Regions from separate parts of the Pseudoneobacillus rhizolycopersici genome, predicted to be linked through region 3. Evidence: predicted binding sites of a transcription regulator. Region 3 holds the regulator's gene; each other region holds the start of a gene.
The links. The regulator LexA, encoded in region 3, represses DNA repair genes until DNA is damaged. The targets are predictions, from matches to a motif close to CGAACATATGTTCG.
Positions count from the first base shown of each region.

Region 1: a site for LexA is predicted at 3,121-3,134, ahead of recA (recombinase RecA). Genes of this name have one in related genera too.
Region 2: a site for LexA is predicted at 5,570-5,583, ahead of ACX9YW_RS00420 (DUF6434 domain-containing protein). Genes of this name have one in related genera too.
Region 4: a site for LexA is predicted at 2,699-2,712, ahead of addB (helicase-exonuclease AddAB subunit AddB). Genes of this name have one in related genera too.

Region 1 covers NZ_JBTOOE010000007.1:17,800-25,387, reverse strand. The annotation lists gene ACX9YW_RS09380 (DUF3388 domain-containing protein) at 1-115, shown strand, start outside; gene ACX9YW_RS09375 (helix-turn-helix domain-containing protein) at 124-1,056, shown strand; gene pgsA (CDP-diacylglycerol--glycerol-3-phosphate 3-phosphatidyltransferase) at 1,146-1,724, shown strand; gene ACX9YW_RS09365 (competence/damage-inducible protein A) at 1,747-2,991, shown strand; gene recA (recombinase RecA) at 3,246-4,289, shown strand; gene rny (ribonuclease Y) at 4,556-6,118, shown strand; gene ACX9YW_RS09350 (TIGR00282 family metallophosphoesterase) at 6,233-7,024, shown strand; gene spoVS (stage V sporulation protein SpoVS) at 7,308-7,568, shown strand.
Region 2 covers NZ_JBTOOE010000001.1:71,583-79,170, reverse strand. The annotation lists gene ACX9YW_RS00455 (nitrilase-related carbon-nitrogen hydrolase) at 1-377, opposite strand, end outside; gene ACX9YW_RS00450 (hypothetical protein) at 701-871, opposite strand; gene ACX9YW_RS00445 (ABC transporter permease) at 948-1,691, opposite strand; gene ACX9YW_RS00440 (ABC transporter ATP-binding protein) at 1,707-2,429, opposite strand; gene ACX9YW_RS00435 (sensor histidine kinase) at 2,647-3,876, opposite strand; gene ACX9YW_RS00430 (response regulator transcription factor) at 3,890-4,603, opposite strand; gene ACX9YW_RS00425 (hypothetical protein) at 4,729-4,920, shown strand; gene ACX9YW_RS00420 (DUF6434 domain-containing protein) at 4,955-5,533, opposite strand; gene ACX9YW_RS00415 (DUF3951 domain-containing protein) at 5,774-5,986, shown strand; gene ACX9YW_RS00410 (SGNH/GDSL hydrolase family protein) at 6,172-7,119, opposite strand; gene ACX9YW_RS00405 (hypothetical protein) at 7,256-7,588, opposite strand, start outside.
Region 3 covers NZ_JBTOOE010000006.1:213,614-221,201, reverse strand. The annotation lists gene ACX9YW_RS09250 (MerR family transcriptional regulator) at 13-417, shown strand; gene glnA (type I glutamate--ammonia ligase) at 438-1,772, shown strand; gene lexA (transcriptional repressor LexA) at 1,872-2,492, opposite strand; gene yneA (cell division suppressor protein YneA) at 2,646-2,969, shown strand; gene ACX9YW_RS09230 (YneB family resolvase-like protein) at 2,972-3,619, shown strand; gene ACX9YW_RS09225 (DUF896 domain-containing protein) at 3,727-3,960, shown strand; gene tkt (transketolase) at 4,163-6,163, shown strand; gene sirA (sporulation inhibitor of replication protein SirA) at 6,604-7,044, shown strand; gene ACX9YW_RS09210 (YneF family protein) at 7,120-7,335, shown strand; gene ACX9YW_RS09205 (ABC transporter transmembrane domain-containing protein) at 7,472-7,588, shown strand, end outside.
Region 4 covers NZ_JBTOOE010000005.1:94,007-101,594, forward strand. The annotation lists gene addB (helicase-exonuclease AddAB subunit AddB) at 1-2,643, opposite strand, end outside; gene lepB (signal peptidase I) at 2,769-3,323, opposite strand; gene ACX9YW_RS07515 (TVP38/TMEM64 family protein) at 3,359-3,976, opposite strand; gene ACX9YW_RS07520 (LCP family protein) at 4,061-5,017, opposite strand; gene rsgA (ribosome small subunit-dependent GTPase A) at 5,160-6,224, opposite strand; gene ACX9YW_RS07530 (YhjD family protein) at 6,564-6,923, shown strand; gene ACX9YW_RS07535 (competence protein ComK) at 6,934-7,473, opposite strand.

The DNA of each region.
Region 1 (7,588 bases), on a different contig from region 3:
TGATTTTGACTATATCATTGAATTAAGAAGCCATCCTGACGAAGAAATTACATATGAAGTAGTAAATCAAAATCAGATGTTCTCTGACTCGGATTTTGGAGGATTTGATTTTTAAAATGGAAGGTGTTTGCATTGACAGAATTAGGTAATCGATTAAAGGAAGCTCGGGAAGCAAAAGGTATTACCTTGGATGAATTGCAGAATTTAACAAAAATTCAAAAGCGGTACTTACTTGGTATCGAAGAAGGCAATTATAAAATTATGCCTGGAAAATTTTATATACGGGCATTTATTAAGCAATATGCTGAAGCAGTGGATTTAAATCCGGAGGAAATCTTTGACCTTTATAAAGAGGATGTTCCTTCGATTGTAAGTACAGAATTGCCAGAACTTTCTCGTGTTAAAACTAGAAAAAGCATCCCCGAAGGAAATTCAAAAGTACTGGATTTGCTACCTAAAGTATTAATTATTGTATTTCTTTTAGGTGCGGCAGGCTTGGCCTATTATTTTCTTCAAAAATATGCAGGAGACCAATCAAATGAACAACTGGAAACAGACAGTGAGCCAGTTCAATACCAGGTTGATAATGCAGGTGAAAAACAGAAGAAGGAGCCAGATTCAGAAGATAAGTCAAATGATGTTGTAACAGATAATCCCACACCAGAAAGTCCCAATAGTCCAGATAGTAATGATCCTATTGAAGAAACACCTGATACACCCTCTCAGGAAATCTCTGTCGTTTCTTCCAGTGGATACAAAACTACATATGAATTAAAGAATACCGATCGTTTCGAATTAAAATTAGTTTCTACAGGTGAAACTTGGGTAAATATGAAAAATGGTAAAGGTTTTTCTTTATTTCAAGGAATGTTGAAAAAAGGTGGGCAAGAAAGTCAAACGGTTGATTATTCAAAAGAATCAGAGGCTGTTTTGATTATCGGAAGATCTATAGACACAGAAATATATGTGAATGATCAAAAAGTCGAGTATGCGATTGCCCCAGGCGATGAAGTTCGCCAGGATATCGTGATTCGTTTTGTTCCTACTGTTGAATAGACATCTTTCAGATGGCTATTCTTTTGTGTGCTTTCATGTAGGAACAAATTTGATCGGACGTTTGATATTGGTAATTGGAGGTTTTAGGGATGAATATTCCAAATAAAATAACGGTTTCTAGAATTTTACTTATTCCCTTGTTTTTAATTATTATGTTAATGCCATTCAACTGGGGAGAAATGTATTTTCTTGGTGTTGATTTACCCGTTACACACTTTGTAGGAGCTTTAATATTTATATTTGCCGCCTCTACAGATTGGGTGGACGGTCATTATGCGAGAAAACATAATCTTGTAACCAATCTCGGTAAGTTCTTAGACCCGCTCGCGGATAAGCTCTTAGTATCCGCCGCATTAATAGTATTGGTTGAATTTAACTATATTGCATCTTGGATTGCGATTGTTATTATTAGTCGTGAGTTTGCCGTCACTGGATTAAGATTAGTTCTAGCCGGCCAAGGTGAAGTGGCCGCAGCGAAAACGCTTGGGAAAATTAAAATGTGGGCACAAATTGTGGCCATTTCGGCATTTCTTTTACACAATACCATTTTTGAATATTTTTCCATTCCGTTTGATGAAATTTCCATGTGGGTGGCTCTTATCTTTACGGTTTGGTCTGGCTGGGATTATTTTGTGAAAAATAAAGCTGTATTTAAAAATTCCAAGTAAGTTGGTAAGGAGGATTCAGCCTTTGAATGCTGAAATTATTGCAGTTGGTTCTGAACTTTTATTAGGGCAAATCGTTAATACGAATGCCCGTTTTTTGTCTCAACAATTAGCTGAATTAGGTGTAAATGTATATTATCACACCGTTGTTGGGGATAACTCCGAAAGACTTAAACAGGCACTTAAGATTGCCGACACTAGATCGGATATTATCCTCCTAACAGGAGGTCTTGGGCCGACTAAAGATGACCTAACAAAAGAAACAATTGCTAATCACTTAAAAACTTCATTAATTATGGATGAATTTGCTCTTCGTTCTATTGAACAATTTTTTGCAAAAACCAATCGAGTAATGACCGACAATAATAAAAAACAAGCACTAGTTTTAGAAAACTGTGAAGTTTTGCAAAATGACAATGGTATGGCCCCAGGTATGTTATATAAACATAATGAGAAAATTTATATTTTATTACCCGGTCCTCCAAAGGAAATGGAACCAATGTTTTCGGTGTATGGCCGCAAGGCGTTACATACTAAATTGGCAACGAACGATAAAATTATTTCTAGGGTTCTACGCTTTTTTGGAATTGGAGAAGCACAGTTGGAAACAGAGTTAGAAGATTTAATCGATGCCCAGACGAATCCAACGATTGCCCCACTTGCCTCAGATGGTGAAGTTACGTTACGATTAACGGCCAAACATGATAACGAGACCGAGGCGTACAAATTACTAGACCAAACGGAAGAAAAAATTCGCAAACGAGTCGGTCAGTATCTTTATGGGTACGATGATACATCCTTGCTGAAAGAAGCATTTTCGCTAATTCATAAAAATGCCTTAACAATCTCGTGTGCCGAGAGTTTAACTGGTGGAATGTTTCAGGAACAATTTACCTCCATTCCCGGCGCAGGCAGCCACTTAATGGGTGGTGTTGTCTGTTATACCAATGACGCAAAGATCAATCTAGTAAAAGTAAATCCAAGTACGATTGATTATGATGGTGCTGTCAGTGAGGCTTGTGCTACTGAATTGGCAACGAATATGGCAGAACTATTGAAGTCAGACATAGGGATAAGCTTTACGGGGGTTGCTGGTCCAGATGAGTTGGAAGGTAAACCAGTAGGAACAGTGTATATTGGGCTTCATATTAAAGGAAAGCAATTTGTAGAAAAATTAAATTTAGCTGGCAGTAGAGAGGCGATTAGAACCCGAGCCGTGAAGTTTGGCTATTATTTTTTAATAAAGTACCTATCTGAAAGCGCAGATTGAACATTTGATGTTCACTGTGCTTTTTTCAGTCAATTTTACAAAATGAATATTTAAGCGCGATATTTTAGTAAAGTACTCCATTTTTGTTCTGATTTTGCAACTTTGAGCCAAGTATTAGAAAAATAAAATCGAATGAATGTTCGATTTTATGCTCGACAAACTTTCAAAAAACGTTTATAGTAGAGTTAGAATTTAAAGATGTAAGAATGCTATTTACTAGATTTTTCTTACTTCATTTTAAAGGAGGAAATAGAGTGAGTGATCGTAAAGCAGCCTTAGAAATGGCTTTAAAGCAAATAGAAAAACAGTTTGGTAAAGGCTCTATCATGAAACTTGGTGAACAGACAGATCGGCAAATTTCAACTGTTCCTAGTGGTTCATTAGCCTTAGATGCGGCGCTCGGAGTGGGTGGATACCCTAGAGGGCGTATTATTGAAATTTACGGACCAGAGAGTTCAGGTAAAACTACTGTTGCCCTACACGCCATTGCAGAGGTGCAAGCAAGTGGAGGACAAGCAGCCTTTATTGACGCTGAGCATGCACTTGACCCTGCCTATGCGCAAAAATTAGGAGTTAATATTGATGAGTTATTATTATCCCAACCGGATACTGGGGAACAAGCGTTAGAAATTGCTGAGGCTCTTGTACGAAGCGGGGCGATTGATATTATTGTTATCGACTCTGTTGCGGCATTGGTTCCAAAAGCGGAGATTGAAGGAGAAATGGGAGATGCTCACGTAGGTCTTCAAGCACGCCTCATGTCACAGGCTTTACGGAAACTTTCCGGTGCAATCAACAAATCCAAAACGATCGCTGTATTCATCAACCAAATTCGTGAAAAGGTTGGTGTCATGTTCGGAAACCCTGAGACGACACCTGGCGGACGTGCCCTAAAGTTCTATTCTACCATTAGACTTGAAGTGCGTCGTGCTGAGCAATTAAAGCAAGGAACTGACTTAGTTGGTAATAAAACCAAAATTAAAGTAGTAAAAAATAAAGTTGCTCCGCCATTCCGTACAGCTGAAGTTGATATTATGTATGGAGAAGGTATATCTAGAGAGGGCGAGATCGTTGATATCGGCTCAGAGTTGGATATTATCCAAAAGAGCGGATCTTGGTATTCTTATAACAATGAGCGCATTGGACAAGGCCGTGAAAATGCGAAACTATACCTAAAAGAGAACCCATCACTACGCCAGGAAATTCAACAAAAAATTCGCGACCATTTTGGTCTTGATGGAGTAAAGGTTGTTACCGAAACCGAAGAAGATGAAGATCAAATTGAACTTTTAGATTAATTTATTGAAGGGACTAGAATATTTCTAGTCTCTTTCGTTTTAAGGAAAAAGCCGTTCAAAAACAGAAGAGTTTCTAGATATTTCTAGCATAGACTGGCAAACCCTTGACAATGGTCTATATGCAGCTATAAAATTAAATATGTATATTTTACATTTTTTATGAGTATTGAAGGTTTGAAAGCCTTTGCGCTGTATGTTGATATTTTGACAATGTACATGCCGACACTTAAAAACGTAAAAAGTTCATAGCAAGAGGAGGTGTAACGATGCAATATTTTATACTCATCATCTCCATTTTGCTGAGCCTTATCGTCGGTGCAGTTGTTGGCTATATTATTCGTAAATCCACTGCGGAAGCAAAAATTGCTGGTGCAAAGACTGCTGCAGAGCAAATCCTTGAAGATGGCAAACGTGAAGCGGAAAGCTTGAAAAAGGAAGCTTTGCTTGAAGCAAAGGATGAAATTCACAAGCTTCGTACAGAAGCAGAACGTGATGTTCGTGAACGAAGAAATGAACTGCAAAAACAAGAAAATCGTTTACTGCAAAAAGAGGAGAATCTTGACCGAAAGGATGAATCACTTAATAAGCGTGAAATTCAATTGGAGAAAAAAGACGATTCTCTAAACCAAAGACAACAGCATATTGAAGAGATGGAAAGCAAAGTGGAAGAGATGGTACGATTACAGCAAACTGAACTCGAACGTATCTCTAGCCTAACGAGAGAGGAAGCAAAAGCGATTATTTTGGATCGTGTCGAACAAGAGCTTGCACATGACATAGCAGTAATCGTAAAAGAGTCTGAGAGCCGTGCAAAAGAAGAAGGCGATAAAAAAGCTAAAGAAATTCTTTCATTGGCAATCCAACGTTGTGCCGCTGATCATGTCGCTGAAACAACGGTTTCGGTTGTCAACCTTCCTAATGATGAAATGAAAGGGAGAATCATTGGACGTGAAGGTCGCAATATTAGGACTCTTGAAACACTTACGGGAATTGATTTAATTATTGACGATACACCGGAAGCCGTTATTCTATCTGGGTTTGATCCAATTCGCCGTGAAACAGCTCGTTTAGCATTAGATAAGTTAGTTCAAGATGGACGTATCCATCCAGCCCGAATTGAAGAAATGGTTGATAAAGCGCGACGTGAAGTCGATGAACATATCCGAGAAATTGGTGAGCAAACCACTTTTGAGGTTGGAGTTCACGGATTACACCCGGATTTAATTAAAATTTTAGGCCGCTTAAAATACCGTACAAGTTATGGGCAAAATGTTCTGAAGCATTCAACTGAGGTTGCTTATTTAGCTGGTCTACTTGCAGCCGAACTAGGCGAGGACGAGACATTAGCCCGCCGTGCTGGTTTATTGCATGATATTGGTAAGGCAATTGACCATGAGGTGGAAGGTAGCCATGTTGAAATTGGAGTGGAGCTTGCTACTAAGTATAAAGAGAATGCTATTGTAATAAATAGTATTGCCTCCCATCATGGAGATACCGAGCCTACATCGGTGATTGCGGTATTGGTAGCTGCTGCAGATGCCCTATCCGCAGCAAGACCTGGAGCAAGAAGTGAAACGTTAGAAAACTATATCCGCCGTCTAGAAAAACTAGAGGAGATTTCAGAGTCTTATGAAGGTGTTGAAAAATCCTTTGCGATACAAGCTGGTCGAGAAATTCGAATTATGGTTAAGCCAGAAGCAATCGATGACCTTGCTGCCCATCGCTTAGCGCGGGATATTCGTAAACGAATCGAAGAAGAACTTGATTATCCTGGACACATTAAAGTAACTGTTATTAGAGAAACAAGAGCAGTAGAATATGCCAAATAATTAAGTACTAAGAGGCGGTGCAATAGCACCGCCTTTATAATTTTAGGTTGTTAATATAAAGTTATTATTTGTGCTAAAATAGACTAAACGACATGTTATAGAAAGGAAATTCTAATGTATATATTATTTATCGGTGATGTGGTAGGTTCACCTGGCCGAGAAATGGTTAAACAATACCTACCTAAATTAAAGGAAAAGTACCGACCTCACCTTACCATTATTAATGGAGAAAATGCTGCTGGGGGCAAAGGGATAACCAATGAAATTTATCGACAGTTTTTAGAATCAGGTGCTAATGTCGTGACACTTGGGAATCATACTTGGGATAACCGAGAAATCTTTGAATTTATCGATGAAGCAAAGTATCTGGTTCGTCCCGCTAATTTTCCTGAAGAAAATCCCGGCAAGGGAATGGTCTTTTATAGGATGAACGAGTTAGAAGTTGCTATCATCAGCCTTCAAGGAAGGACCTTTCTTCCAGCTATTGACTGTCCTTTCAAAAAAGCGGACGTGTTAATTCAAGAAGCAAAGAAAAGAACATCGATAATCTTTGTTGATTTTCATGCTGAAGCCACAAGTGAAAAACAGGCTCTTGGCTGGTATTTAGATGGTCGGGTTACAGCTGTTATTGGGACACACACACATGTGCAAACGGCTGATAACAGAGTATTGCCGCAAGGGACAGCCTATTTAACTGATGTAGGAATGACTGGTCCGTATGATGGAATACTCGGGGTTGAAAAGGATTTAGTCATCAAGCGTTTCTTAACGAATTTACCCGTTCGTTTTGAGGTGCCAAAGACGGGAAGATCCCAACTAAATGCTGCTTTAGTTCATCTAGATCCTAAAACAGGATTAGCTAAAAAAATTGAGCGAATTTTGATCAATGATGACCAACCACTATAATGGTTGTTTAAAAACCTCTTTTGAAAGAGGTTTTTTTATTTTTTTATACAATTTTTATACAATATTTGTCCAAGCCGGAATATGCGATTCATTCCCTGAATATAGTAGCAGTGGAACGATTTATCAGTACTAGGGCTAGAAATAGTCTTATTAGTACCCGATTATATCTACTGCAAGATTATTGGTGTAGGAATTTCACGAAGCCTAATAATCATTTTTAGAATTAACCTGATTTACATGGAGAATCATGCACAGATCGGGATTAAACAAGGAGGAGCTAGGGATGGAAATCTTAAAAGTTTCAGCAAAATCTAATCCTAATTCGGTAGCTGGTGCGCTTGCTGGAGTTCTGCGTGAAAGAGGGGCTGCAGAAATTCAAGCAATTGGTGCGGGTGCATTAAATCAAGCTGTAAAAGCAGTAGCAATTGCACGAGGGTTTGTGGCACCTAGCGGGGTCGATCTTATTTGTATCCCAGCATTTACCGATATTAAGATTGATGGAGAAGAACGAACAGCCATCAAACTGATCGTTGAACCGAGATAAAAATAGTATCATTTCCAAGG
Region 2 (7,588 bases), on a different contig from region 3:
TTTAGCCATTCAAAAACACTAAACGTGATCGGCAAGGCAAGAATTCCATAAAATGACTTGATACGACTTTGCATGTCGATCCCCATTTTCAAAAATGCCCCATAAAACAGACCACCTGCAATCATGATGACATATCCCCAATGGGAAAAAATCGACGGATACCACCAATGGGTGCCAACAGACCAGATGATACAAGTAAGATTAATGAGTATGGATTGATGTTTTAGTGATTTCCCCCTTATGGCCACCAACAATGGAACTAACCCGAACCAAGCAAAGATTCCAAAATCATGACTTGGCATACTTAGAAACATGAATGTTCCAGACAAGATAGCCAAAAATACAGAAATAATCCAATTTGTTTTTGTTCTTTTCATATTTCCCCTCAATAATTTATAATTTTTGTACTGGTAATATTATACTTTATGTATCTATCTTTTTGGTGAAAAAATGATAATGGAGCTGATTAAAATGAGTTTAGTTGAAATTTGGGACGTGGCAATGCCGCTAGTTCTAGCAGCGTTTGCTATATTGTTAGTAGGTTTACTAATGCGAAAGGTACAGAAAAAAGGTAAGCCCGGATCTTTTAACAGATTTTTAGGTGTTTTGGGAAAAGTTTTCATAGTCGGATCCCTACTTTTTCTCCTATATACCTTAGTCCGGGCTATCATTTTCTTATTTTTTTTGGATTAATGAAGGGCTATTTGCGTTTTTTACCCTCACGAACTTGCTTAATTCCAATGATAATATAAAATATCAGTAAAATAATACCCGCTGTCACTAATAAAACGCTTTTATTAAGGTATCCAATCAAAAGCATTGGTAATGTAGAGGGAGTCAAGTATAAAAGATTCAATTGCTGCTTTTTCATAGGGAAACTCCTAAAATTAATTTATGAATGGACCATGGCGGAAACCTGGTCCGCAAAAGCCCCGCCCTATACACAATTAATTTGTCCAACGAAAATATTTTGTTCCAATAATCGTCGAAACAACTAAAATGCCCGTTAATACAAGTAAATCCATTAAGGCTCCCGTTTCAAAGAGCGTGCCATTCCAACCATCACGCAATACATTTACAACGTAAGTAAGTGGGACTACGACAGCAATTTTTTGTAAAAACTCTGGTAATGCCTCTAATGGTAAAGTTGCACCTGATAAAAACATCATCGGATACATAGCAATCATCGCAATTCCTAAAGCCGTTTGCATTCGTTTCACTAAACTAGAGACAATAAACCCAATTGAAAAAAACGCCACGGAACAAAATGTTAATGCCACAAAAAACTGTAGCGGATTTGTCGTTAAATCAGAGCCAAAACCGAACTTGGCAATAAGTAATATTTCAATCGCACCAACATAAATCGCGAAAAAACCTTTTACAATTGTCGCTGTAAAAATGGCCTTTTGATCAAGTGGAGTTCCTGCTAACCGTTTATAAACGCCCTTTTCACGATCAATCACCACTTGTAATCCCATCGAAAAGAACGCTGTTGTAAAAATAATAATCGCGATCATACTTGGAATGTAAGCTTGGAAATAATCCAATCCACCTTCATAAGTATTGGATCTGAACATCATGCCAAAGACGACAAAGCTAACTGCCGGCACAATAAACGTAAATAATAAAGCTAATGTTTCTCGGAAAAATAATCTCAATTCCATTTTTGTATGAGTTAAAACGGTTTGCATTTTTAATTCTCCTCCTTATACTCCTACCGCGTATTGTAAATAAACATCTTCCATCGTTCCTTCACCAGCTACAAGCGAATCAATTAAATTCTTCGGCTGATCACATGCCACTAAACGCCCCTTTTTAATAATCGCGATTCGGTCGCAATGTCGTTGCGCCTCATCCATATAGTGAGTCGAAAGAATAATTGTTTTCCCTTCAGCGCGAAATTTATTTATTGCATTCCAAAGTTCAAGTCGCGCCTGCGGATCAAGGCCAGTTGTTGGTTCATCTAGGAATATGATTTCTGGATCATTGACGAGAGCCAGTGCCAATGAAGTTCGTTGCTGCCACCCACCAGAAAGATTCTTTACATATTTATTTAAATATGGTTCTAGTCCCAATGTTTGAATGATTTCGTTAAGGTCGCGTTTTTTTTCATAGTAGGAACTGAATAATTCCAGCGCCTCTTTTACTTTAATTCGGTCGTATAAAGAGGTTTGTTGGAGCTGAATACCGATTTTTTGTTTAATTTCAGTGGAAGTATTAGTGATGTCCATGTCAAGAACCTTTACGGAACCAGCATCCGGCTTACGAAGGCCCATCATGATTTCGAGTGTGGTTGATTTTCCGGCACCGTTTGCTCCGATGATTCCAAGCACCTCACCTTTTTGAACACTTAGTGAAATCCCATCAACGGCCTTCACATTTCCATAAGCTTTTTTAATATTGTCAAGTTCAATAACTGTCTGTTTCAATTCCAACACCCTTTCCAGAGTCATTTACTCAATTGATTAACTTTAGTCTACAAGGGCAATCTTAAATTAACCTTAAGTCAACCATATCTTTCTATTAAAAATTACTACATCTTGGATATTTTTTGGAAGGGAAGGACTAGTAGTGAGTTTTATTAAACAAATTAAGATTATATCCCATATAAATTGGGTGTGATTGTATCACATAAAACCGCTGCTATCACTCAGCAGCGGTCCTTAATGGTAATTTAATAATAAAATTTGTTTTCCCTCGATCGGGTTGTGTATCGACTGATATTTTGCCATCATGTTTCTCGATAATTTTCTTCGTAATCGCTAGACCTAGTCCAGTCCCACCATCATTCTTCCTACTTCTGTCGCCTCGAACAAACGGATCAAACAAGGTTTCGACAATATCCTCATTGATACCGACCCCATTATCACCAATCTCAATAATAGCAGAATCGATAGATCTTTCCATCCTTATGTAGACATCCGTTCGATTCGGATTATATTTAATCGTATTTTCAAGAATGTTTGACATGGCCCGATAGAGAAGTTTCGGATCAAAAGGATAAAACATCATTTCGTCCGGCAAATCGATGTCGAGCTCCATTTCTTTTTCAAGAAACCGCTCATAAAATTCAACAATAACACCACGAACAAACTCGCATAAATCAGTTTCTTCACGATATATAGGAAAATCTGGATTATCAAGCTTCGAAAACATAAACAATTCATCGATTAATGCGGTTACGCGAATCGATTTGTCATAAATATATTTCAAATATTTTTGCTTTTGTATCTCATCTTCGACCATCCCTTCAAATAACGCTCGTGAATAGCCTTGGATAGACGTCATTGGTGTTTTCAAATCATGGGACAGGTCCGCGAGCATACGTTTTTTACTTTCCTCAAGAATCGTCATTTCTTTATTTTTCCATTCCAATTCGTTTGCGACTCTCGTTAGTTTTTCGTTTAATTCCTTATACCTTAACGAACTCTTCATAATAAAAGGAAGAATACTTCCCCCAAATAATGGTGGGATGAGCGTTATCGCATAATAAATAGGATGTTGCATGGCCGTTTGATAGACCAGGATTAAACTAAAGACGGTAAATCCGGCGCATAATCCATACAGCCATTTCACGGGTAATCGAACAAGTTGAAACACATAAACAAAAATAATATAGATGTACAATGGATTATAAAAATAGCCAAACACTATTGTAATCGCCATTTCCGCAGCCACAAAATAAGCAGTGTATCGTTTACTCCAAAAAGCCTGCCGATTAAGAAAAATAAATAGTAACAACAATAAAAGTCCAGGATATAGTTTCTCGGTCCGCTCTTGGAAAAGAAAATAGATTGGGATAATCATATTACCCAAGTAAATATAAGGAAAATATCCCTCTTCCGATGGATAAATTTTATTAAAAAAATTCGTCAATCATACCCCATCCCTATTTTTCGAATTTATAACCAAGCCCTCTCACCGTTTTAAGATGGCTTGGTTTTTTCGGATTTTCTTCAATTTTGTCACGGATCTTCGAAATATGTACGTTAATAGTGTTATCGCCATCTCCATCAATATAATAGTCATTCCAGGCTCGCTCGAAAATCTGTTGTTTCGTATAAACTCTACCAGGCGATTCCATCAGCAAATCAAGAATCTTGTATTCGATTTTCGTCAGGGGAATGGCCTCGTCTTTCCGAATAATTGAAAATGTGTCTTCATCTAAGATTAGAGTGCCAACCGTTTTTCTCCGAGTTCCCGGAACTTCAGTGGATTGCGACACCTCACGAACATAATTGTAACTTCTCCTTAAAAGTGCTTGCACTCTGGCCACGACCAGTAATGGATTGAATGGTTTCGGGATAAAATCATCAGCGCCTAAGCCCAGACCTAGAATTTTATCATGGTCTTCGTTTTTGGCCGAAATGATGATAATCGGAATCGCAAGTGTCTCTCTCACTTTTTTAATAAACTGATAGCCATCTAATAGAGGCATCATGAGGTCGACCAGCACTAAATCGATTTTTTGAGCGGCGATTGTATGTAGTGCTTCTTGTCCATTCTCCGCTTCTAAAATGAAATAACCATCTTTTTCTAAATAAAGCTTAATTAATTCCCTGATTTCTGGCTGGTCATCGACGACTAAAATCGTTCTATCCACGAAAAAACCTCCTTTTCTATCATCTATTTCTCTAAGTATAGCAAATTTAATAGGAAATTTTACCACAAAAATTTGAAACTATTTACCAATAATAATCGTATTTATGATTAAAGGAGTGATGGAAAATGAGTATCCTTAATGAATTGGCGTGTCAAAGTTGTGGCGGAAAATCATTTGTACAAGCATCGGATTTTGTGAATCTTCGTCCTTTAGATAAGAAAATGGCAATGGGCTGCGAGAAGATTTATAAGGTCTGTTTGGCTTGCGGTGAGGTTGTTTCGATAAAAATAAAAAATCCTGGGAAGTTAAAGAATTAATTGCGGGGGATGCCATTCAGAGGCATCCCTTTCTTTACATAGATGGTATGTATTTATTATTTCCAGGTAGCTTTTTAATCTTATTCCACGCTTCAATAACATCTTCCCTACTTTTCCCCTGATTTTTGGGGTCAGCAAAAAAATCTCGTGTAAATTGATTGTATTCAAATTGTGAAGAAATGTTTGTTTGATAAGCCGGGTCTTTTTTTCGTTTTTCTTCCTCGTGCCAAGCAGCAACAACATCACGATAAGTTTTTCCAATATTGTTCTTGATGTAATTTTGGATAAAGGTAGAAAAATGAAATTTTGGACTTATGGCTGACTTAAAAAATGCCCGCACCTCTTGACTGCAGCGATGATTTTCCGTGATAACTGTATCTAAATTTATTTCTTTCAGTACAGTTAACTTTGACTTTGAATTCCCCCGCGACTTTCTAATTAGGCTTATCACCTCTCCAGTTCTTAGAAAGATTTCAATTCTTTTTGTAATATCCATTTTTGAACCGGTGGCACTTATTCCAATTTCCCTACAATATATCTGCAATTCTTCCTTAAGCCAATAATAATTCTTGAAATCTTCTATACTAATATCCTTTGTTAGGGTAGGACGCACAATCAACACCTCTATGTATATTTTTACCATCATTTTAGAACAAACGTTCCTAATTAGCAACTTTTAACTAATGGAGTTACGTCCTGGAGATATAGCTAAAAATCTGTTCATTTGATCCCCTTTTTGGATATTTTTGATAAAGTCTGTTCTCTAAAAGATTGTTGCTTTTGAAGAAAGGAATATATTGACCTTAAATAGAATAGTATGTTAAGTAATCTATTCAAAGGAGTGATTTGCGTAATGGCTTATGCTTCTACCTTATTCATAATTGCTGTAATCGGATATATTTGTTACAGAATGTTTAAAAGAAAATCAACACCTTCTAATAGATATACACCATTTGATGAAATAACAATGGGTAATAAAATTGATGTAAAGCATGATGCACCAATACAAGATACAAAACATCACATCCAATACGAAGAGAGAACAGATAACGATAAGAAGGTTTAATTAGCGGTCTTTTTTACGCTCTCCTTTTCATTTCAATTGCGTAATTTTAATTGCTCTTCTTTTGAAAATTTACTAAATCTTTCAAAAGATGGCTAACCACATAGTTGAAAACAGCCTTGATAAAAAATGTCAAGCATCCTATTCCATTTTCAATCAAAAAAGGCCAAGGAGCCCTCTTCCTGACCTTACTCGCTCTCTTCTATTGGCAGCACATCGGTTTCTTCCTCACTGAATTCTTTCAAATTCTCCAAAACACGCTTTGCAATGAGTTTGTAACCGCTTGTGTTAGGGTGAAAATAGTCATCTGATAATAAATCAACCTCAGATGGAATGAAGATATCATCAATTGGAATATATTCGACATTAGCATATTCTTCTGTTACGGACTTCCCGGCATCATTCCAGTTTGTCATGATCATATTCAATTGCTCAATATTGCTAAAATAGCGCTCAAAAGGATTGTAGAATCCAATTAAATAGATCTGCGCATCGGGATTAAGCTCATTGATTTTGTTAAAAATAGATCGAAGCCGCTCGGTATAATATTCTCTCTCATCAATAAAAGGATCCAAACTATTAAGATGGGTGAAATTTGTTTTGACGACTCTCATTATGTCGTTGGCGCCAATGGTGATTAGGACGATATCAGACTTTTTGATAGCGGTAGTAATACTTTTCTGTTCCAATCGTTTAAGCAACTGATCGGAGCGATTGCCCCTTTTGCCAAAATTCTCAATAGAAATGTTCAAATGATGGTCGTCAAAGGTGTTCTGCAAAATTCCGACATAGCCGCCAGTTCCTGTTTCATCGCCTACACCTTGCGTCAACGAATCACCAATTGCGACTATCTTTTGATCCTTTTTGAAAAAATTAAATGCCCCTTCCAATACAGCGCGGACCTTCTCTTTTATTTCCTCTGTTATTGGAAGATCATTTTTTACAGGCCCTTCTTCAGCAGTCTCTTCTTCTACTACAATGGCCTCCGTCAGTTTTTCAATGGTTTTTTCGGTTAGTGGGGATGAAGGTGTCGAAGTGGTTTGACTTGATTCATTTAAGCCGGGAAAAAATAAATATAGAAATAGACCTCCGACTAGCAAACTAGCTATGAGAAGGATTGCTTTGATTCGTTTCATTTTTACTACACCTACCATTCTAGCTAAAAGTTCTAGGATACTATTAGTCTATTCAGTGTAGCATGCCCCGGAACGATTCGTAAAATGGCAAAATGTTGGAAAAACAAGTACTCAAAATATAAAAAGCCCAACTCAGCTACGAATGAGTCGGGACAACTTTATTTTTCATTTTCTCGTACAAGTACTGAAAACCATACAATAAATACGCTTTATGGTGTAGATAAATAAAGAACTGCAGGTGGCTTAGCCGATTCAAGCCAACGATTTTTAATTTTTTTAGTACATCAATGAGAAAGAAGGCAAAAAGTCCATCCGCAATGGCATTCAGAACGATAAACTTTTTAAAATTCCCATACGAAATTTTTAAAAACCACATCGAGAGTGGCATATAGGGACCGATGCTAAATGGAAGCTCATCCTTGACAAATAATTTTTTCTTATCATAAAACTTCCACCACTTCCGCTTATG
Region 3 (7,588 bases):
GGAGAAGAAATCATGAGCGGAAAAGAGATACGCCGTTCGATGCCATTGTTTCCGATTGGAACGGTTATGCAACTTACTGATTTAAGTGCAAGGCAAATCCGATACTATGAAGAACATAATTTGATTTCTCCGGCAAGAACAGATGGTAATAGACGACTTTTTTGTTTGAATGACATTGATAGGCTCCTTGAAATCAAAGATCTAATTGATCAAGGAGTAAATATGGCAGGGATTAAAAAAATATTTGCCGTACAAGAACAACAAGAAGTATCAGTCGATTTAAAAAAGGAAGCAGAAAAAATCAGAAAGCAATTGTCCAACGAGGAATTACGAAAAATATTGCGTAAAGAAATTATGCAAGCTGGACGATTTAATCAGTCTTCTAGGCAAGGAGACATCAGAAGATTCTTTCATTAAAAAATTAGGAGGAAACACAAATGGCAAAGTTCACCCGTGAAGATATTAAACGCTTAGCCGTAGAAAGTAACGTGAAATTTATTCGCTTACAATTTACCGACATCCTTGGAACTATTAAAAACGTGGAAATTCCAGTAAGTCAGCTTGATAAGGCGTTAGATAACAAAATGATGTTCGATGGTTCATCCATTGAAGGATTTGTTCGTATTGAAGAATCAGATATGTATTTATACCCTGATTTAGATACTTGGGTTATTTTCCCTTGGACTGCTGAGAAGGGTAAAGTGGCTCGATTAATCTGTGATATTTATAATGCAGATGGAACGCCTTTTGCAGGGGACCCAAGAAATAATCTAAAACGAATCCTTAAAGAAATGAATGAAATGGGTTTTACAGATTTTAATCTAGGGCCAGAACCAGAATTCTTTCTGTTTAAATTGGACGAAAAAGGTGAGCCATCCCTTGAGTTGAATGACCATGGTGGTTATTTTGATTTAGCCCCAACTGATTTAGGAGAAAATTGCCGTCGTGATATCGTGTTAGAATTGGAAGAAATGGGCTTTGAAGTGGAGGCTTCCCATCACGAGGTTGCGCCTGGTCAACATGAAATTGACTTTAAATATGCCGATGCATTAAAAGCATGTGATGATATCCAGACCTTTAAATTAGTGGTTAAAACCATTGCGCGTAAACATGGTCTGCATGCGACATTTATGCCAAAGCCATTATTTGGGGTTGCTGGTTCGGGTATGCATTGTAACTTATCCTTATTTAGAAATGGTGAAAATGCATTCTATGATCCAAATGGTGAAATTCAAATGAGTGATACAGCCCGTCAGTTTATTGCAGGGGTGCTTGCCCATGCACAAGGATTTACGGCTGTAACAAATCCAACTGTCAATTCCTTTAAACGTCTTGTTCCTGGTTACGAAGCTCCATGTTATGTGGCATGGTCATCTCAAAACCGTTCGCCGCTTGTTCGTATTCCGGCATCCCGTGGAATGAGTACTCGTATTGAAGTTAGAAGTGTAGACCCAGCAGCAAATCCTTATCTAGCAATGGCAGTTCTTTTAAAAGCAGGGTTAGATGGTATTAAAAATAAAATGACTCCACCACAAGCAGTTGATCGTAATATTTATGTGATGACAAAAGAAGAACGCATGGAAGAAGGTATTGGAGATCTTCCATCATCACTTTTAGAAGCGCTCATTCAGCTGAAAAACGACGAAATCATCACTTCAGCGCTTGGTCATCATATACTCGAACACTTTATCGAAGCGAAAGAAATCGAATGGGATATTTTCCGTACCACTGTTCATCAATGGGAACGCGATCAGTATATGACAATGTATTAAAAAAGCGATCGAGGCTTGATGACCTCGAGCTGGTAGCGTTTGTAGCTAAATAGGAATAAAAAAAGGCCTCTAACCAATATGGTTAAGAGGCCTTTATCATTAATGGATGTTTCGGTAAACTCCAATAACTTTCCCTAAAATGGAAACGTTTTGCAATATGATTGGTTCTAATGAAGAGTTTTCTGGTTGTAATCGAAAATGATCCTTCTCTTTAAAGAATCTTTTTACTGTAGCTTCGTCTTCATCAGTCATAGCAACAACAATCTCACCATTATTTGCTGTTCTTTGTTGCTTTACGACTACATAGTCTCCGTCCAAAATTCCAGCCTCAATCATACTATCACCCATAATTTCAAGCATAAAAATATGGTCATCTGAAGAACCAAAACTAGCTGGCAGAGGAAAATATTCTTCGACATTTTCAATTGCTGTAATCGGTAATCCGGCAGTAACTTTTCCGATAATCGGAACGTTAATGACATTATGTGTTGGTAACGGAGAACTAGATTCATCTAAAATTTCTATTGCTCTAGGCTTCGTTGGATCGCGTCTAATTAATCCTTTTGATTCCAATCTGTTTAAATGCCCGTGAACAGTTGAACTGGAAGCAAGTCCAACAGCTTCACCAATTTCTCTAACGGAAGGTGGGTAACCTTTGGCGCGAACTTCTTCTTTAATAAATTCCAATATATCCTGCTGGCGTTTTGATATTTTTGTCATGTTTACGCACCTCTATTAATTTGTTAGATCTAGTATAGCATGTTTTTCCATCTGATACAAACATAAGTTCGTTAAAGTGTTGACAACAAACAAATGTTCGTTTTATAATAAAATCAATAAATAAGAACATATATTCGATAGAGGTGTTTGAAGATGAAAAAACTATTGGTAACTAATTCATATACTATTTTGTTATTGCTTGCGTTTTGTATTACTGGATTCTTTTTGGGAACTGATACTGAAATCAAACAAGAGGATTTTTTAAGTGTTACAATTGTTCCGGGGGATACTGTTTGGGAGCTCGCAGAACAATATTCAGACAAGAGTGGACTTTCCAAAAAGAGATTTATCAATTGGGTTTTAACACAAAATGAAATTAGTGAAACGGAATTAATTCCAGGGGAAGATATTATTTTACCTGTCAAGAATCATTTATCTGATTACAAAACTGAATTAGCTAGTGCAACAGGAGAATAAACGTGAAAGCAATTATCTATTGTCGAGTCAGCACGAAAAAAGAAAGTCAAGAAAGTTCTTTAAAAAGGCAAGAAGAAGAATTAGTTAGACTTGCTGAAAGTCAAAATTTACAAGTTGTAAATATTATTAAGGAGCAAGCAAGTGGTTATGAAATTGATAGAGATGGAATACTGGAAGTTTTGCAATTAATCTCGGAAGAAAATATTCAATTTTTATTGATTCAAGACGAAACAAGACTAGGAAGGGGAAATACCAAAATTGCCCTGCTTTATCACCTTCAAAAAGCTGGTATAAAAATATGTACTATTTCACAGCATGGAGAATTACAATTATCAGAAGCTGATTCAATGATCCTGCAAATCGTCAGTATCGTGGAAGAGTTTCAAAGAAAAGTCCATAATACTAAAATTAAACGGGGGATGAAACGAGCTGTTCTTAATGGATATCAACCCCAAAAAAACTTAAAAAATATTGATGCTTCCCCTGGTCGCGAAAAGAAAGATGTTCCGATTGAAAAAATCGTTCATTTACGCAATAACAAATTGACCTTTTCAGAAATCGCCGCCACTTTACGAGGGTTTGGCTATGATGTATCTAAAGCAACAGTCCATCGCCGGTATTTAGAGTACATAGATTCATTGAAACAGTAGACCTTTTGCCTTGTCAAAAGGTCTATTTTTTAGTAGTATCAACTAGTAATTCCAAGTTCAAGGGCATTAAAATGGAATTTTTATTATAAAGAAAGTAGGGTTTGCTCATGCTGCCTAAGGAAAAACTAAATCGAATTAATGAATTGGCAAAAAAGGCAAAAACAACTGGGCTTTCAGAACAAGAAGCAAAAGAACAGTCTAGATTGCGTCGAGAATATCTTGAAGTGTTTCGCTCTTCGATGCTTAATACCATAACAAATGTTAAAATTATTGATCCAAAAGGAGAAGATGTTACTCCAGAAAAAATTAAAAACCTGAAGACTAAAAAGCCATTACATTAAGAAAAAATTTCTACCTTAGAAGGGGGCTAACTTCTTCTAAGATACATAAATTGAAAGAGATTGTGTCAAATTATTAACAAAGTGAAATTTTTTAGGATGCTGCCTTATCTAAAGGTTGTATTAAATTAATAGACAAATTAATATTAAAATGGAAATCCCTAGCAACACTTAGGGATACTTTACCTTGAAAGGGATGTAAATCATGATTGAAAAAATTGATGACTTATCCATTGCCTCAATAAGAACCTTATCGATTGATGCGATTGAAAAAGCAAACTCGGGACATCCAGGTATGCCGATGGGGGCTGCGCCTATGGCGTACACACTTTGGACACGTTTTATGAATCATAATCCAAAAAATCCAACTTGGTTCAACCGTGACCGCTTTGTCCTTTCAGCAGGCCATGGATCCATGTTGCTTTATAGTTTATTGCATTTATCTGGTTATGATTTATCCATGGATGATATCAAATCTTTCCGTCAATGGGGGAGTAAAACGCCAGGACATCCGGAATTTGGACATACAGCTGGTGTAGAAGCCACAACTGGTCCTTTAGGTCAAGGTATTGCAATGGCTGTAGGAATGGCGATGGCTGAGCGTCACGTAGCAGCCGTATATAATAAGGAAAACTTTGAATTAATCAATCATTATACATACAGTATATGCGGTGATGGAGATTTAATGGAAGGCGTATCGGCTGAATCAGCTTCCTTAGCAGGTCATCTGCAATTAGGTAGACTTATCGTCCTTTATGATTCAAATGACATTTCACTAGACGGTGATTTGTCTCAATCATTTTCAGAAAGTGTGGCTGACCGTTTCAAGGCTTACGGCTGGCAGTACTTAAGGGTAGATAATGGAAATAATCTAGAAGAGATTGCTAACGCAATTGAGGAAGCCAAGCAAGACTTAAATCGCCCTACGTTAATTGAAGTAAAAACTGTTATCGGTTATGGTTCACCGAATATGGCTGGTAAATCTGATGTCCATGGGGCTCCACTTGGTGCAGACGAATTAAAATTAACAAAAGAGGCGTATAAATGGACTTTTGATCAAGATTTCCATGTTCCGCAAGAAGTCTATCATCACTTTACCAAAATGGTCATTGAAAATGGTGAAGAGAAAGAAAGTAAGTGGAACGATCTCTTTAGACAATATAAAAACGAGTACCCTGATTTAGCATCGCAGTTGGAGAGAGCGGTAACCAATCAACTTCCGGAAGGTTGGGATAAGGATATTCCTGTTTATAATGAAGGTAAAAGTTTAGCAAGTAGAGCTTCATCAGCCGAAGTAATAAACGGAATTGCGAAAAATCTACCAACTTTCTTTGGGGGATCGGCTGACTTAGCTGGTTCTAATAAAACAACAATTAAAGGTTCCGCTGACTTTTTGCCAAGTTCTTTTGAAGGTAGAAACATTTGGTTTGGAGTCCGTGAATTTGCCATGGGGGCAGCATTAAATGGAATGGCTTTACATGGTGGCCTAAAAGTATTCGGCGGTACGTTCTTTGTATTCTCCGATTATTTACGTCCAGCGATTCGCCTTGCTGCATTAATGGGTCTTCCGGTAACTTATGTTTTCACCCATGATAGTATTGCTGTAGGTGAAGATGGACCAACACACGAACCAGTCGAACAATTAGCCGCTTTAAGAGCGATGCCTAACCTTTCGATTATTCGCCCTGCCGATGGAAATGAAACAGCAGCTGCCTGGAAACTAGCGGTGGAATCGACGAATAAGCCAACAGCATTAGTATTAACAAGACAAAATCTTCCTACATTACCGGGTACATCAGAAAAAGCATATGAGGGAGTTTCAAAAGGTGCTTATGTGATTTCCCCTGCATCTAAAGAAGCACCAGATGCGTTAATTTTGGCTACTGGTTCAGAGGTAAGTTTAGCAGTTGAAGCGCAAAAAGCTCTGCTGAACGAAGGAATTGATGTTTCAGTGGTCAGTATGCCATCTTGGGACCGCTTTGAAACTCAATCAAAAGAATACAAAGAAAGCATTCTACCTAAGTCTGTTAAGAAACGACTAGGTATTGAAATGGGAGCATCACTTGGATGGCATAAATACACAGGTGATGAAGGTGATGTTTTAGCCATAGACACATTCGGTGCATCCGCCCCAGGTGAAATTATCATGAAGGAATATGGTTTCTCAGTAGAAAACGTTGTTTCACGAGTAAAATCATTATTATGATAATGGAAAAAAGCGAACTAGATTCTCTAGTTCGCTTTTTGTATAAAAGTAACCTGTTCTTTAAACAAGTAAATTGTCAATATTATTAAAATAAAGCTGCCGCGGTCTATTTCCACCTGAACGTTTTAAATCTTAAACGACGTTAGCCCTACCTCTCTAACATCCTTACGGCTCCGAAGCCGATCCAGTGTGAATAAGTCCTTACAAAAAACAATCGTAGAATGCCAATTTATTTACTTCATCTTCAACAAGTTACTTCAATATGCGAAGAGAAACATATTATATCAACTGGATGAATGTTTGTCAATTAAGATAATAAAATTTAATAAAAGGAATGAATCGACAAAACTAGTCATTTTTTTTTACATCTTCAGACAAACCTTTTTATCTTCATTATTTATAATAGGAAAAAGGGGCTTGTCCAAGAGGAGTGATCACAAGTGAGAGTGTATCAGCTTTACTTGATAGAAGATGAATTCGCGAATCATTATTTTGGTAGGGAGCGAATATTTTTTGATTTATTTTCAGAGGAGAAGCATTCTTACGGAGAATTAAAAAAGATAATTCAAAAGCAAATCCGATATATTACAAAACCGATTCCATCCTTACGAATTCATCAGGTATTAAACCAACAGCTAGCCAAACTCAAGGGGTATATTGCTGAAAATGGAGTTTACAGAGTCGAATTAGTTGGTAGGACTAGTGTTGCGACGCTATCGATTCGAGATGGGTACTTGCTTGTCCAGGCAGAGGGAAACTATGAGGCGGAGGCCGTTTTTTTTGAGGTTTTAAGAAAATGTGAAGCTTCCTTCTTAGCGATTGATATCGATCATGTGCGCTACGGATGGCTAAAGCCGATTAAGGAAAGAAAATTTGTCTAATTGAAATGAAATATTGTATAATAACGTGTGATTTGCTAGACTGTATTTGGTAGACAACATGAAGGAGGAAGTTTTATGTTTTATTACATTCTAGTTGGTATACTATGCTTACTAGCTGGTGTAGCACTAGGATTTTTCATAGCTCGTCGTTACATGATGAACTATTTAAAGAAAAATCCACCGATTAATGAGCAAATGTTAAAAGTAATGATGATGCAAATGGGTCAAAAACCATCCCAGAAAAAAATCAATCAAATGATGCAGGCAATGAACAAGCAATCATCAAAATAATTAATATTTCCAAAAGCACTCATTTCAAAATGGGTGCTTTTTTATTTAGAAACTCGAACAAAAAATCTTCCTTATTTTAAGAATATTTGTTAAACTAATTGAATGCATGGAGTTAAGATTTGGAGGAAGTTAAGTTATGAAAGTATTTCTTGATTTAATGTGGTATTTTAAACAGGAAAAGAAGGCTTATATCACAGGTATTGCTATTTTAATGTTTGTCGCGCTGTTGCAACTAGTTCCGCCCAAAATTATC
Region 4 (7,588 bases), on a different contig from region 3:
TCGATTTGAGCTTAACAGAATTTCGTTTTGAAGTCGTGGTGCTAATGATTCCATTGCCAATCGGGCAAGATTTTCACAATCTGCCTCCGTTATGTCCTTCCAGGATTTATTTTCCTTCAGAATCTGATCGGAAATATATTTTAAGGCTGCATGGAATAAATCACCAATATCAGGTGCTTCCAACCGGAAAATTTGGCGGTCCCTTAGACCAAGGCCATATCTAGCAAAATGGGAAAACGGACAGCTGTGGAATAATTCCATTCGCGAAACACTCGCTTGAATTTGTTCCCCATAAAGCTCATTCGTTAAATCGCTAGAAATCGAAATCGTTTGATTCGTATAAAATAAGCTAGACAGCACCTTGATGGTTGCGTTTTTCCATTCACTATTTTCGATATAGTCACGATAAATGTCCCACCAAAAATCATAAATCGGATAATTTCGCTTCTTTAATTGCAGTTGTGAGGTTAAATAACTTAAGGTTGTTTTTCGATTAACCGCATATTCAAGCTGCTGTTTTTCGGAAAGTTCCTGTAAATCGGAAACAAAGAAATGTTCTATATGCTGCGGGAATATTTCCTTGATGCGATTAATAAACGGTGAAGGGATAAGACCTTTCCCTTCCTGATTTGCTAATGGATAAGTTAAAAATAAAATTTTAGATGGCAATGTAAATGCTTTATAAGCTAAATATTGCTCATCAAGCAGCTTAATTCGGCTACTTGGACCAATGTTTAAGCCATTTAAAATTAACTGTTCCCGATCATCATCTGCTAAAATACCATCATCAGAAAACTTTGCGGGGAATACTCCTTCATTTAAGCCAACCACAAAAGCTGCCTTTATCTCAGAAAGCCTTGACTTTTCCAAATCGGCCACCAATACTTGATCAAGCGACGGGGGGACTATCGAAAATCTTAATGTTTCTAGACCTGAGTCGAGGACACTGGCAAACTGTTTAACAGTCAACTTTTCTTCACCCAGAATTTCAACAAATTCATCTAATAAATCAATTATGGCATCCCATGCTTGGTCATGTTCGCGTGCACGAAGAAGATTACCTTTTTCATCCTCGATTTGTTTCCATTCCTCTAACTTTGCTGGAATATCCAACTCTTCTAAAAATAAAAATAAGGCCTCACAATACTCATGCGTTTTTTCAGCTTTCGCTAATCTTCTCGATAGTCTCAGAATCGGTGCCGTAATTTTTAAACGAATGTCATTAAGACTTTGTTCCATTCGCTTTTCTTCATCGGTCTGAATAGCTGTTTCAAATTCAATCCCCTTATATCTTCGATAAATCCACCGTTCCTTCTTTGTCCACTGATTTCCTTGAATGCCATAGGCTAATACAAAGTTTTCTAATTGATCAGCCTGCTGTCTAAGATAGGCATCATTCTCCTTGAGAGGGAATAATAATTCCGTTTTTACTGCTCGAAAAACTGGCTCATAGCGCCAATTCGAATGTATAATTTCAATGGTTGAACGAATTAGCTCAATGAGCGGATGATGAAGCATCGTTCGTTTTTGGTCGATAAAATATGGAATATCATAGTCCTCAAAGACTGTCTGAAGTACTTCCTGATATTCATGACCATTTCGAATAAGGATGGCAATATCACGATATCGTTCAATTTCCTTTGTGCGGACAAATTCCTTAATCTTCCGGGCTATTCCTTCGACTTCTGCACGGCGGTTGACAGCTTGTCCTATTTGAATATTTGCCTTTTGATTATATTTCACGACCGGCCTTGTATCAAAATGAGTCTCCAAGTGAAATAGCGCATCGTCCTGCCATCTTTTTTGTTCGTTGAATCGAAGCTCCGGTTCTATCGTAATTCCTTCGGCTTTTGCCATATCGTAAATGGTTTGACAAGTACTTCCTGACATCCGGAATAAATGAAGCTCTTCTGGCGCTGATTGCCAATACGGTTCATCTAATGTCAGGGCAATCGTGACACGTCTACAGTTTTTCATTAGAGCGGAGATAATCCCATATTCTTGTGGAGTAAAACTATCGAAACCATCAATATAAATTTGTGCGTTTTTCAAATAGGAGGAAAGACTCGCCTTGTCAGTCAGTAAACGAAAATAATCCTCCGAATCTAGATACTTTCCTTGTAATGATTGTTCGAAGCTTTGATAAATTAGCTCCAAATCATGTAACTTATCCTGAAGCACCTTGTTTTGATTGTTTTGGAAAAATCCTTCTCTTTTTGTTTTGAGCTCCTCGGGATGGACACAATAACGCTTAAATTCGGTTAGCATCCGCTCCACTTGCTCGATAAATCCATTTTTATCGGCTGCTTGGTGAAAGATTTTTAATGATTCCTTTTTATCCTCGACAAGTTTGCGTATAAGCATATTTAAGCCTACACTTGTTAAATGCTGTCTGCTAATCCCACCTGTTTCCTGCAAAACCCTCCAAGCGAGTCGAGTAAAGCTAAATACTTGAGCCCGTATCATTCCTTTTATCTCTTCACTTGAAATGAGGCGATATTCGGATAAAAACGTCATTTGATCTGGTACTAAATAAATAATTGGATCCCCATCAGGAGAATCCTTTAGCTCACTTTTAATCTCATTTAAGCAGTAGGTTGTTTTTCCGCTTCCCGTACGACCAATTAACAAACGAACTGACATCCATTCTCCCCCTAACTACTTTTTTTCTATCCATTATCATAACATAAAATAAATACGAATACACGTTCGACACCGAAGGTAATGATAGGATATTTTGGCAAAAAAAAAGCGCATTTACTGCGCTTTTAAAATGTAACCCCTAAATCTTCAATTGGCCAATAGCGGAGATTTACTTTTCCGACAACCTGGTCAACTGTGATAAAGCCAAAGTGGCGGCTATCCCAGCTTCCTAAGCGATTGTCTCCTAAGACAAATAAATGGTTTTTTGGAACGACTTTTTCACCTGTAAGTTCTTCAAGAGTAAAATCTCCGGTTAGCCTGCCACCAAGGACTTCTTTCCGATATTCTTCAAGGAAAGGCTCTGCGAATTTTTTCCCATTAATAAATAGCTGTTCATCCTCGTAAACAATTTTATCGCCAGGTAAACCGATAATTCTTTTTACAAAATCCTCCTCCTGGTTCGCATGAAAAACAATTACATCAAAACGATTAAAATCACCGATTTGATAGCCTATTTTATTTACAACTAGCTTGTTTCCATTCTGGAGAGTAGGCATCATTGATTCACCCTCAACGACATAATTGGAAAAGAAGAAGGTTCGAATAAATACAAAAATGATAAGTCCAATGGCAAAAGCTTTCATCCACTCTTTTACTTCCTTTTTCCACGCCTCGTTCAAAACTGATCCCCCCTTTTTTATGAAGTTTTTATTTTTCAATTTGTTTGTTGGTTTCTTTTTCCACTTATATTTAATCTTACTTCTATTCTCTTCCCAACATACCACAGAATGATGATGACCGCGATCACAATAGCTGTTCGAAGTGGCTGAGTGATTAGCGATCGTAGGTCATAGCCGATAAAGCTTATCATAAAAATCATCACAAATTTTCCTATTAATACTGCTAACATGTATTGATAGATATTTATTTTTGACAATCCGGCCACGATATTAACGAGGGCTGAAGGTGTAAAGGGAAAACATAATAATAGGAAAATCGGTCCAAATCCATGATTTTCAACCCATGTCATTAGTTTTTTCACCTTATCATATCTATGTAAAAAGTTTAAAAAACGCTTTTGGCCAAACCTTCTGAAAAAGAGAAACACGAGTAACGCCCCTATACATGCACCAATCCAGGAAAACAAAAAACCTAACCATAGTCCAAATGCGCTAGCGTTGGCCATTACGAACAAAAACAATGGTAAAAAAGGAAGGAAGGCTTCTAGCATAGGTAATACGATGCCAGGTATTGGTCCTAATGCTCGATATTGTTGGATTAAACCCATTATATTTTCTATAGTAAACCATTCTTTTAACGTAGAAAAATCCATTCTCTTTCTCCTCTTAATTATATACGAAAAAGCCATAAGCTAAAAATGGCAGTTGCTTATGGCGCTCCTAGCTCTATTATTACCTTATGGCTGTTGAATAAACTCATGTAAGGCTTTTTTATTTGCCTCTTCATCAATCCAGAGAACATCACCAGCTCCGGGTATTTTGCGTTCTTCAAAGGTTCCTTTTACAGGTATCCGAAAGGTGGTAACAGGAGAACGGTCACCTGAGATAAAATCCTTTCCCATAAATAGGAGATTCGATGTTTTAATATTTGTATTTAAGTAAGGTTTTACAACCCCAACTAGCTTAGGAAGTTTCGGAAGCTTATGAATGCTCATCAATTGATCAGCAATCTCTGTAACAATTTTTTGCTGCCTTTCCACACGATTGTAATCGGATAAGGCATCGTTTCTGAAGCGAACATAACCTAAAAGATGCTCCCCGTCTAAATATTGTTCACCTGGTTCAATATCAACACCTATTCGGTCTGCTTTCGTCATTTTCTTTTCAACATTCACCTTTAGCCCTTTTGGAAATGCTTCATCGATAACGCGAACAAAGCCTTGGAAATCAACAATTGCATAATATTGCAAATCAATATCAAAATTCTTTTTAATGGTTTGTCGTAAAAGGTCCGGTCCTCCTAATGCAAAGGCTGAATTTATTTTATGATAACCGTGCCCAGGTATATCGGCATAAGTATCCCGCATGATTGAAGTAACCTTGAACGTTCCTTTATCCTCGTTATAATGGGCAATCATGATGGTGTCTGCTCGTGATACGGTATCATTTTTCCTTGCATCGCTTCCCAAAACCAACACATTCGTTCCTCCGAATTGGTCTTTAGCCCCATCAAACTCATATTCAATCTGCTCTGGTGCTTCCTCATCTTCCAAGGATTGTGATACTCCCTGCTTATATTGCACATAGGCATAAACTAACACTGCCGTAATCAAGATAAAAATGATTGCTAATATTCTTTTTAAATTGGGTCTTCTTCGTTTCTTTTTCTGATGTCTCGTTGATCTTGAATTCATGAAAATACCGTCCATTCTTCTCCCATTTACTATATATTTTATCTCTAGTTTTCTATTTGTCTAGTTGTCCTATGTATAAAGTACCGTATTTATGACTTAGAGACAAATAAAAACCTCTTCATGCGAAGAGGTGATTTTGTCGTTATTTAGCTTTGCTTTTTTGTTTTATATGTTTACTAATATTTTTCCAATGCTTTTTTTCATCAGATTGCGCTTTTTTATCCATTTTGCGATCTAGGTAGGCTAGTTCTTTTAATAACTTTTTGTAGCTCAATAGCCGATCTTCAGGGAGTTCCCCATTCTCGATGGCCGATTGTACGGCACAACCCGGTTCTTTTACGTGCTTACAGTCTCGGAAGCGGCAATTTTCCCCTAAGACTTCGATATCATGAAAGCTTTCCGCTAACCCGTCACTACTTTCCCAAAGCTGCAGCTCTCTCATTCCCGGAGTATCGATTAAAATCGCTCCGTTTGGCAACAGAAGCATTTCGCGATGAGTGGTCGTATGCTTTCCTTTATCGTCGGCTTCCCGGATTTCCTGAACCGCCTGTTTTTCCGTTCCTAACAGATGATTAGTGATGGTTGATTTTCCGACACCTGAAGATCCTAAAAGGGCAACGGTCTTACCCGGCTGCAAGTATTGGTCAAGCTGTTCAAGTCCGTCATTCTGTTGGGCACTTATGGCAATGATAGGAACCCCCATTGCCACCGACTCAACTTCGAGAATTTTGGCTGCAACATTTTCACAAAGATCGGCTTTGCTTAATATGATCACCGGAGTAGCGCCACTTTCCCATGTTAATAGGAGATATCTTTCCATTCTTCTTAGGTTTAAGTCGTCGTTCAAACTGTTAACTAAGAAAATTGTGTCAACATTGGCAGCAACGATTTGTTCTTCTGTTACTTGGCCGGCCGTTTTTCGCGAAAACTTACTGCTTCTAGGCAAAATCGCGTGTATTGTTCCGCGATTTTCATTTTGTCGTTCTTGTAGAACAACCCAGTCACCAACGGCTGGATAGTCCTCTCTTCCTGTTGCTTGGAACGAAAATTTCCCTGATACTTCGCAAAGCGGTTCTCCATTTTCCGTCCAAACCCGATACATTCTTTTATGTTCCAGTGCTACTCTTCCAAGCGTGTAGCCCTGTTCTTGATATGGTCCAAATTCTGCTGCTACCTTTTCGTTCATTCCCATTACATTTATATTCAATTTGTGTTCCTCCAATTTTTAAGCATAATAAAAAACCATAAGCACGCATAGCCCATGGTTTTAATCAGCATTAGAAGACACAATCATTCTACATAACTGTATTATGTGCACAGATGGGCCATGCAACGATATTCGACAATGAGAGTTTTCACATTTAATTTTTTCATCGCACTTCACCCACCTTTCTCATAATTATTTTTATTATATGTGATATCTTTGTCATTGTAAACCACTTTTTACATTTTTTTCTTTTCTTCATCACTTGCGTTTCATTCATTTTTTTTGTAGAATCTATATACGAACAAATGTTCCTTAATATTTCGAAAGGAGCCATTCGCTATGACGCGTATTCCTGAACCGGAACGAGATATGATTGAAAAGGCTATTTATTTGCCAATGGTTTTAATCGTATTTAATCGCGACTTAACGCTTTTTCAAAAAAGCCCCTTTAAATTACCTAAACCTTATTTGGAGTTAGTTGAAGAAGCCATGAAGGTTATCCAAAAAGAGCTTTATGAAGTCAAACAATTTTTACGAAAAAATCAAATCCAAGTAAAAGAAATTAAACGGGATGAGTCCTTTACTATGTTTTCTTTTTTATATAAAGGCTACGAAGAGCAGCATAGCTACTTTAATCCTAGAATTCGAAACAAAGTACAAGAATTAATGCAATTTTATTTATATAAAAGACTCATCTAACAAAGTTATCTCATTCGCCATATTCTCCCTTTTCTTCGATAATATTGGTATCTGGGTAATAAAATTGAACTTTATTGTTTTCGAGATCATAAATTCTTTGCCGGCACTTATTACGCAAATGAGAGGCAGTAAACCATTGATTTTTAAACGATCTCTCAGAAATAGGGAGCAGGTATGTCCGATTATTTTTAAAGGTTACAGCGGTAGAATCAGAAGCATGTGCTACTTGATTTAAAACATGCTGCTCATTCACCCAAAAACAATTAGATCGACTTGGAGACGTAGTTGGAAAGATAAAAAGGTTGGATTCCAGGGCAATTGGGGTTTTATGCTTTTTCCCAATAACATGATTACTCCCTTCTAAGCGCCCTTTAAAGCTTGAACCATAATAATTGCAGCTTGCTTTAATGATGTCTAACGGCTTACATGGAATTAAAAACTCACGATCTGCTTCAACAACTCGGGTATAGACTTTTTGGCCGTAAATTTTTGGCTCCACAAAATAAGTCTTATTATAAAATATGTATTCCGAAAAATTCCTGTCTTGCAAACTCCTCAACTCCTTTCCTATTTGGAATTATCATAACATTTCGACATAAATTTATTTCATTTTTTGTTAAAAGTTTCAAAAAATGTCACAAAAATATTTTCAGAAAATTATAAAA